DNA from 2 places in the Paraneptunicella aestuarii genome. Region 2 is predicted to be linked to the other one. Evidence: predicted binding sites of a transcription regulator. Region 2 holds the regulator's gene; the other holds the start of a gene.
The links. Region 2 encodes FNR, which switches genes on or off when oxygen is low (the NO sensors DNR and NnrR bind a similar motif). Its sites were predicted from a motif close to TTGATCTAGATCAA; they were not measured.
Positions count from the first base shown of each region.

Region 1: KIH87_RS15315 (OmpW/AlkL family protein) is a predicted target of FNR. The motif match lies at 1,740-1,753, and genes of this name have one in related genera.

Region 1 is NZ_CP074570.1:3,970,255-3,974,684, forward strand. It holds gene KIH87_RS15310 (acyl-CoA dehydrogenase family protein) at 1-1,497, shown strand, start outside; gene KIH87_RS15315 (OmpW/AlkL family protein) at 1,823-2,473, shown strand; gene KIH87_RS15320 (methyltransferase family protein) at 2,647-3,108, shown strand; gene KIH87_RS15325 (DUF1289 domain-containing protein) at 3,105-3,368, opposite strand; gene KIH87_RS15330 (M13 family metallopeptidase) at 3,505-4,430, opposite strand, start outside.
Region 2 is NZ_CP074570.1:2,481,472-2,485,901, forward strand. It holds gene KIH87_RS10115 (heavy metal translocating P-type ATPase) at 1-176, shown strand, start outside; gene ccoS (cbb3-type cytochrome oxidase assembly protein CcoS) at 173-460, shown strand; gene KIH87_RS10125 (sulfite exporter TauE/SafE family protein) at 450-1,115, shown strand; gene fnr (fumarate/nitrate reduction transcriptional regulator Fnr) at 1,145-1,885, shown strand; gene uspE (universal stress protein UspE) at 2,142-3,077, shown strand; gene KIH87_RS10140 (TonB-dependent receptor) at 3,292-4,430, shown strand, end outside.

The DNA of each region.
Region 1 (4,430 bases), 1.5 Mb from region 2:
AATGGCTGGAACGCCATGCTGGGCAGTGAAGATTTTGGTGGTCAGGAATTACCTTATTCAATGGCAGTGCCATTTCATGAAATGATGATTTCTGCCAACCTGAGCTGGCGCCTGATCAGCATGCTGACAGAAAGCTCCATCCTGGCTCTGGACAAACATGCCGCAGACTGCCTGAAAGAGATTTATCTGCCCAAACTGGTATCGGGTGAGTGGACAGGCACTATGTGCTTAACCGAGCCTCAAGCAGGAACCGACCTGGCGTTATTGAACACCAAAGCAGAGCCTCAAGCCGACGGCTCCTACCTGATCAGCGGCAGCAAAATCTTCATTTCCGGTGGTGATCAGGATTGGACTGACAACATCATCCATCTGGTTCTGGCTCGCTTACCCGACGCACCTCCTGGCGTAAAAGGCATCAGCCTGTTTATCGTTCCTAAATTTCTGCCTAATGACAATGACGAGTTCAATGTACCGAACACATTAGGTGTGGGTAGTTTGGAACATAAGATGGGTTTGAAAGGTTGCCCAACTTGCGTTATGAACTTTGACAGCGCCAAGGGTTGGTTGGTTGGTCAGGAAAACAATGGCTTGGCCTGCATGTTCACCATGATGAACGACGCTCGTTTTCAAGTAGGCTTACAAGGATTAGGCATTGCCGAAGCGGCTTATCAGGGTGCTGTTGCCTACGCTAAAGAGCGCTTGCAATCAAGAGCGCCTCAGGGTGTACAGCAACCAGACCAAAAAGCCGATGCCATTATCCACCAGCCTGATGTACGTCGTATGTTGCTGACACAAAAAGCATTGACCGAAGGTTGCCGAGCATTAGCACTGCTATACGCCAAGAATATGGACATTGAGCGTTTTGGCACAGATCAAGAGAAGCATCAAGCCGGCGAACTGCTCGCATTTCTGACTCCGATTGCCAAAGCCTTCTTTACCGATGTCGGTCAGGAATCAGCACAAATCGGTGTACAGGTGTTTGGTGGTCATGGTTTTATTCGTGAATGGGGCATGGAACAGCTTATTCGTGACAGTAGAATCACCCAGCTATATGAAGGCACTAACGGCATTCAGGCACTGGATCTGATTTCCAGAAAACTGACCCGTGACGGCGGCAAAAAACAAGCAGTTACTCTTGCTTACTTCCAGGAAATCGCTAACAACATCAGTAACGCCAAAGATAAAGAACTGGCTTTGAGTATTCTTGCTGAATGGGATCAGGTATCTCAGGCACTGATGGGACAATCTGGCGAATATGTCGCATCCGGTGCTTACGACTACCTTCTGTTTAGCTCCTACAGCCTGATTGGCGTTTGCTGGCTAAGTATGGCTGACACCGCAAGCCAAAGTGACAATGAAGTGCTAAAAGCGAGCAAGAGAAAAACCTGTGATTTCTACATCAAACGTTTATTGCCTAAAAAGGAGCTGCACAAGCAATCCCTTACTTTAGGTAGTGAAGACCTGCTGGCATTAAAAGAAGACGAATTTATCGTTTAACTCTTTGCGTTTCAGATATCCTTGGTGAAAAGGCTTCTTGATATATAGAAGCCTTTTTCTTTTTCACTCATGTGAAAACTTGCAATTCCAGCAATACTGAGCAATATTTTTCTTGGGTACAAACCTTTGCTTATATTTCGCTCACAGAGAACGAAATTTATGCACAAAGATCAAAATGCTCAGGTTATTTACCCCTTCTAGATCATAGGTTGAGCGGTTTGCAGCACAACCACCACCTGCTGTTGATTCAGATCAAGATGTCGGATCTCTATAGTCCGATAATACCCGCAGAAATTAAGCACAACACAATTTAGGAAGCACACACATGTTAACTAAAAAACTGGCAATTGGTATTTTCGCAGCAATGGCAGGTTTATCCTGGGGTACCAGTGCCTACGCAGCAGACGCAGGCGACTGGTTGGTAAGAGGACGTATCATCAACGTTAACCCTAACGATGATTCTGGTGAAGTCACCGGCATTTCGGGTTCTGGCGTATCTGTCGATAGTGCTACCACGGTTGAACTGGATTTTACCTATTTCCTCAACAACAACCTGGCGCTTGAACTTATTTTGGCAACGACAAGCCACGATATTAATGGTGCTGGCACAGTTGCGAGCCTTGGCAAAGTCGTAGACACCATGGTATTGCCACCCACATTAACCTTGCAATATCACTCTGACATTAGCGAAGGTGTTCGCGCCTATGCCGGTATCGGTGTGAACTACACATTGTTCTACAGCGAAGATGGTACTGGTGCGTTTGAAGGTGCCGATGTTGATCTGGACAGTTCATTTGGATTGGCCGGTCAAGTTGGTTTTGACTTCGACTTGAACAAAGATTGGTTCCTTAACGTGGATGTTAAATATATCTCCATCGACACCACTGCCGAAATCAATACAGGCACATCCATTTTGAAAGTGGATGCTGATATCGACCCTTGGGTATTCGGTATTGGTATCGGTACCAAGTTCTAAGGATTAACAAAATCCACCTCGGCGTGTTGGGATTTCATCGTTCCCAATGCGCCCTGTCACTCTTCTCTTGTTCTACTCTCACTTGTCATAGAAAGTAGAAAGCAAAAGGATTTGCTGTTTTTCTCCAGCCATATATCCTGAGTTCACATTGATTCGACAATACATAAATAACAATGAAAGTTCTGGAAACCAAAATTCCGCCGCTTTTAATGGTGGTTATTTTTATCGTAATCATGTGGTTAATGGATAGCCTTATCCCTGCCATAGCAATCCCCCCAATGTATGCAACCACTTTCTCCATACTGATACTTATCATTGGAGGATTGTTCAGCGCTTTGGGTGTACTGGGATTCAGACAAGCACAGACCACGGTCGATCCGACCAAACCAGAAAAGTCCAGTTCACTGGTAACACAAGGTGTGTATCAATACAGCCGCAACCCAATGTACGTAGGCTTCTTATGCTTCATTCTGGCGTGGGCACTGTTTTTAAATAATCTGTCGCTATTCCTGTTCGGATGGTTGTTTGTTCCCTACATGAATCGCTTCCAGATAAAAATTGAAGAAGACGTGTTGCTAAAGATATTTGGGCAGGAATATCAGGAATACATGAACAAGGTCAGACGCTGGCTTTAAGATTTTGGGGAATTATCTCCCCACAAATCCATTTGCTCCTTATCAGCCGCATCGCCGTCCTTCTTCATGGCTGCGCGTTCGGCGCGTTTCCTGCGCATGGCACAGGCTTTTAAAATCTTACGCTTCACATCATCATCCAGTTTTTGCCAATGCAAACGCTCATCTCGACTTCTAAAGCATCCTAAACAAAATCCATTTGGCCCGGCTTGGCAGACACCAATACAAGGACTCGGGATTTCAAAGATTTCAATTTGCTTCAAAGTCAGTTACCAATCTCAAGGGAAAAGGGAATCGTTGATTTTAATCATGCCAAACATGCATTAAAAAAGGCAGCAGGAAAACCTACTGCCTTTTCGCCTGGCTATCAAGTATTAATGATAGCGAGCAGGATTCAAGTTACCAGATAACGACGCGCTCAGCTGGCTCAACATACATGCCGTCGCCTTTTTCAACACCGAAAGCATCATAGAAACCGTCGACATTAACCAAAGGTCCAATAACACGGTAACGAGAAGGTGAATGACTGTCACTCAGGATTTGAGCACGCAATCTGTCTTCACGATACTTTGAACGCCATGCTTGTGCATGTCCAAGGAAGAAACGTTGTTCGCCAGTGAAACCATCGATAACAGGCGCTTCTTTACCATGTAAAGACAACTTGTAAGCTTTATAGGAAATAGCAACACCCGCTAAATCACCAATGTTCTCACCTTTAGTCAATTGACCATTGACATGCAAGTCTTCGATTGGCTCATAGGCATCATACTGAGCCGCCAAGCGCTCACCCAATACGTCAAAAGAGCTACGGTCACTGTCTTTCCACCAGCTACGCAAATTGCCATCGCCGTCGTATTTAGAACCCTGGTCGTCAAAGCCGTGACCAATCTCATGACCGATAACCACACCGATCGCACCATAATTCACTGCATCGTCCGCTTCCATATCAAAGAAAGGAGGTTGCAAGATACCAGCAGGGAACACGATTTCATTGCGTGTAGGGCTGTAATAAGCATTGATGGTTTGTGGTGTCATCCCCCAGTCAACAGGATCCACTTTCTGAGCAATACGTTTAACCCAGAAATCTTGCTCAAACTTGTTTGAACGCATGTAATTACCGACCAAATCATCAGCTTTGATTTCCAATGCTGAGTAATCACGCCATTTGTCGGGATAACCAATCTTGGGAGTGAATTTATTCAATTTTTCCAATGCCGCTTTCTTGGTGTCTTCAGACATCCAATCCAGCTGTTTGATACTCTCACCGTAAGCAATAGTCAGGTTCTCAACCAAGGCAGACATTTTTGCTTTCGCTTCAGGCGTAA
Region 2 (4,430 bases):
TCGGTTTTTTAACGCCCTGGATGGCCGTCATCGGCATGTCACTGAGTTCTATCATTGTTGTCTATAACTCTACCCGACTTCTTTCTGTTAATATTCCCGACATTGCTAATGTACAGAGTTCTGACAACAATCCACTCATGTCAGAAACAAAAGAAACGCCCAGAGAAACAGTATGAGTATTATTTACGTATTAATTCCATTAGCGATTCTCATTGTAGCCATCGCCATTGTGGTTTTCTTTTGGGCAGTAAAGAGCGATCAGTTTAATGATCTTGATAGGCAGGGATACAACATATTATTTGATGAGGACATTAAGCAGGATCATGCATCAAAAGAAGCTCCTACCTCAGTAAATAATCATCATAGCCAAGCAGAGAAAGAGGAACCGTCTGTACATGAGGGCTCTGTCAGCGAAGAAAACTCTCAGCAACCTTCCTCTTCTTCCAATCATGCACGTTGATCTGATAGCCGCTTTTTTAATTGGCCTCGCTGGCAGTGTTCATTGTGTGTCGATGTGCGGCGGTGTCGTCGCAGGTCTGAGCTTTGCGATCCCAAAAGAGAAAAACAAGCTGCCTTTTATCGCCACCTATAATATCGGCAGGATCAGCAGCTACACACTCGCTGGCGCAATTACTGGAACCTTTGGCAGTATATTCTCGCATCAAATACAAAATGGCATTGTCTGGTTAAACCTTCTTAGTGGCGTATTTCTGATCCTTGTCGCGGCTTACATTGGCGGCTGGTGGCGCATTCTCAGTTATCTGGAAAAGGCGGGCGGAAAACTTTGGAAACATATCAGCCCCATAGGGAAACGTTTCGTTCCTTTTAAATCTCCTATCTATGCCTTACCTTACGGCATTGTTTGGGGCTGGCTCCCCTGTGGATTGGTTTATTCAGCGTTAACCTGGAGTTTAGCGAGTGAAGCATGGCTTGATGGGGCATTAACCATGATGTTCTTTGGTATAGGAACTTTACCCTCAGTAATCCTGTTAGCATTATCGGGAAAAAGCCTGGCAAAAATGATGGAACGCCCTCAAACCAAACAAATAATGGCAGTTTTAATTTGCTTATTCGGAATTTATAGTATTTCCAAATCCTTGCCAGATATTCTATAGTACCCCTTGAACTAACACAGGAACAAAGCATGGCCGGTCACCCGAGTTCTTCTATTCATTGTCAAAATTGTAGTTTCAGTCAGCTATGCTTGCCTTTCAATCTCAATTCGAAAGAGTTAAGCAAGCTAGACGATATTATCCAGCGTAAACGTCCTATTCAGAAAAATGAGCGTCTATTCACCGCTGGTGATGGGCTAAAAGCATTGTATGCCGTTCGTTCAGGGTCATTTAAAACATTTACCGTGTCTCAAGATGGTGAAGAGCAAATCACCGCTTTTCATCTACCGGGTGAGATTATTGGGTTTGATGGCTTGCTGGAGTTAAAACACCAAAGCTTTGCTCAAGCGCTGGAAACGTCGATGGTATGTGAAATCCCCTACCAGACACTGGACGATCTTTCCGGTGAATTTCCTAAATTAAGACAGCAAATCATGCGCTTGATGAGTAATGAAATTCATCATGATCAGGAAATGTTTATGCTGTTGAACAAACGTACTGCTGAAGAGCGTTTAGCTTACTTTATTAAGAGTTTGTCGAATCGTTTCCATGATCGTGGCTTCTCCGCTAACGAATTCCGGCTCACCATGACTCGTGGCGAAATCGGAAACTATTTAGGATTAACGGTTGAAACGATCAGTCGTTTGCTAACGCGATTCCAAAAAGAAAATTTGATCGAAGTAAATGGCAAATTAATCAGCATTGTTAATCATCCCAAACTGGAAGAAAGAATGGGTTCACAGCGCAATACCTGCTCGGTGACTCTGCAATAATTCGTTGATTTTAAGTTTTATAATCAAGCCACATTTAAAGGCTGCTATTTTTAGCAGCTTTTTTGTATCCCGCTTTTTACTCCCTGCTATTTTCCTCTAATAAAACGAGTGTGAGATTAGAAAATCAGCAATAAAATGTATTGAAAAGAGTTAGTTTGATCTCAAACAAGTCAAAAACTTGCCTATATGGTCAAGCTAAACCATTATGTTAATGTAACTTTTAGTTGTAACTCTCTTATTACCAAGGTGGATAGAAATGGGTAACTTCCAAAAAATTCTGGCCGTTATAGATCCTACAATTCAAAAACAAAAATCGCTGGATAGAGCGATTGAGCTGGCAGAAAAAACAGGTGGAAGCATTACCGCCTTCCTTACCATTTATGACTTTTCCTATGAAATGACGACCATGCTTTCCGTTGACGAAAGAGAAGTCATGCGACAAGCCATGATCGACGACAAAGTGGATTGGCTTACCAGTATTGTTGATGCCCATCAGAAGCAAACCGATGTGCCCATCAATGTAAAAGTTGCGTGGCATAACCGCCCTTACGAAGGCATTATTATTGAGTGTATGGAGCAAGGCCACGATCTCATAGTAAAAGGCACTCAAAAGCACGATACACTTAAATCAGTTATTTTTACTCCAACAGATTGGCACCTGTTAAGAAAAGCGCCGGCTTCTGTTTTGTTAGTTAAAGAACACGATTGGCCAGCAAACGGTCAGATCCTTGCTGCGGTGAATGTGGGTACAGAAGACGAAGCACATCAGTCTTTGAACAAACGAGTTACCAAAACAGCCCACGATATGGCATCGATACTGAAAGCAAACGTTCATTTGGTGAATTCTTACCCTGGAACTCCGGTAAACATTGCCATTGAGATCCCGGAATTCGACCCTCAAGGCTATAACGAATCGGTAAAAGCCTATCACGATAAATGCATGACTTCCCACGCGCAAACTCATCAAGTTGCTTTGGAAAACTGCCACGTTAAGGAAGGCTTGCCTGAAGATGTTATTCCAGCAGTCGCTAAAGAAATCGACGCAGAATTAGTGATCATCGGTACTATCGGACGTGTCGGTATTTCTGCGGCGTTAATTGGTAATACCGCAGAGCACGTTATTGATATGCTGGACTGTGATGTTTTGGCGTTAAAGCCAGAAGGCTTTGAATCTCCTGTGCAGTTGAACTAGTTCTCGTCACACTTCATTTAATTCTACATATTCATTTTATAAGCCCTGTTTTTACATCAGGGCTTATTTTATTCTCCATACATACCATAATCTTGTCTCTTTTCGGCTCAAACCGGTATTTTAGGTTGATTATTTCCACTGGTCGGTGTACTTATCTAGCTGCTTCGATAACAACTTATTTTCATTACATTCACACACAAAAACTGGAAGCATCATGACAAATCACGGGAACATCACACACACATTAAAGCCAAGTAAGCTGTCGCTGGCGATATTGTTTGGATTAAGCTCTCTGGCCGGAGGTCTGTCAGCACAGGAGCAAGCTCCTGCCCAAGACTCTGCAAAACAAGAATATAGCGGTATCGAAATTATTAACGTTACTGCACAAAAACGTACCGAAAACCTTCAAGAAGTGCCTATCGCTATCAGCGCTTTCTCGGAAGATGCCATTCGTAAAATCGGTGCATCAGATTTAAATGATTTAGGCTTATACACTTCAGGTTTCGAATCAAATAACGCGACCGCAACGCAAACCACCTGGACAGTACGTGGCATCACCACCAATGACTTCGGTATCGGCCTTGACCCTGCGGTAGCCGTTTATATCGACGGTGTATACATCGGTCGTCGCGGTACGTCAAACCTGAACTTCAACGATGTGGAGCGCGTGGAAATCCTGAAAGGCCCTCAAGGTACGCTATTTGGTCGTAACTCTGCTGCTGGTGCAGTTAACATTATCACCAAATCACCCGTTATTGATTACGAAGGTAACGTTCGAGTGACTTTAGGTAACTACTACAAACGTAAATTTGAAGGCTTGGTTAACATCCCTATTAACGACAACTGGTCGTTCCGAGGTTCATATACTTCCAATAATCGCGATGGTTATTTAGACGCCATCGGTAGAGAAGACCTGGGTAATGAACACGATTGGGGTATTCGAGCCAGTTTATTTGCTGAATATGTGGATTTTGAAGCCGTGATTCGTGCTGACATTTCCAAGCTAAATCAAGATTCTCGTCCGGCAGTCACAATGAATACAGGCTACGGCCTTGGCGATCCTTTCGGCCCGGTTGAAACCGACGGCGGTGATGACGTATACGAAGCGCGTGACGTTAAGGGTATTTCTGCCGAGTTGAACTGGCATTTTGGCGACGTGACTTTCACGTCGATTACAGCCTATCGTGAATTCACACGTTACAACGGTATGGAAGATGACGGAAGCGCCTTTGACAGAGCCTATTTCGTGAGTGTTCTGGATGAAGACCAGGATCAGTTCAGTCAGGAATTCCGCTTAACGGGTGCATCAGACACTCTCAAATGGACTTTGGGCGCGACTTACTTTAAGGAAGA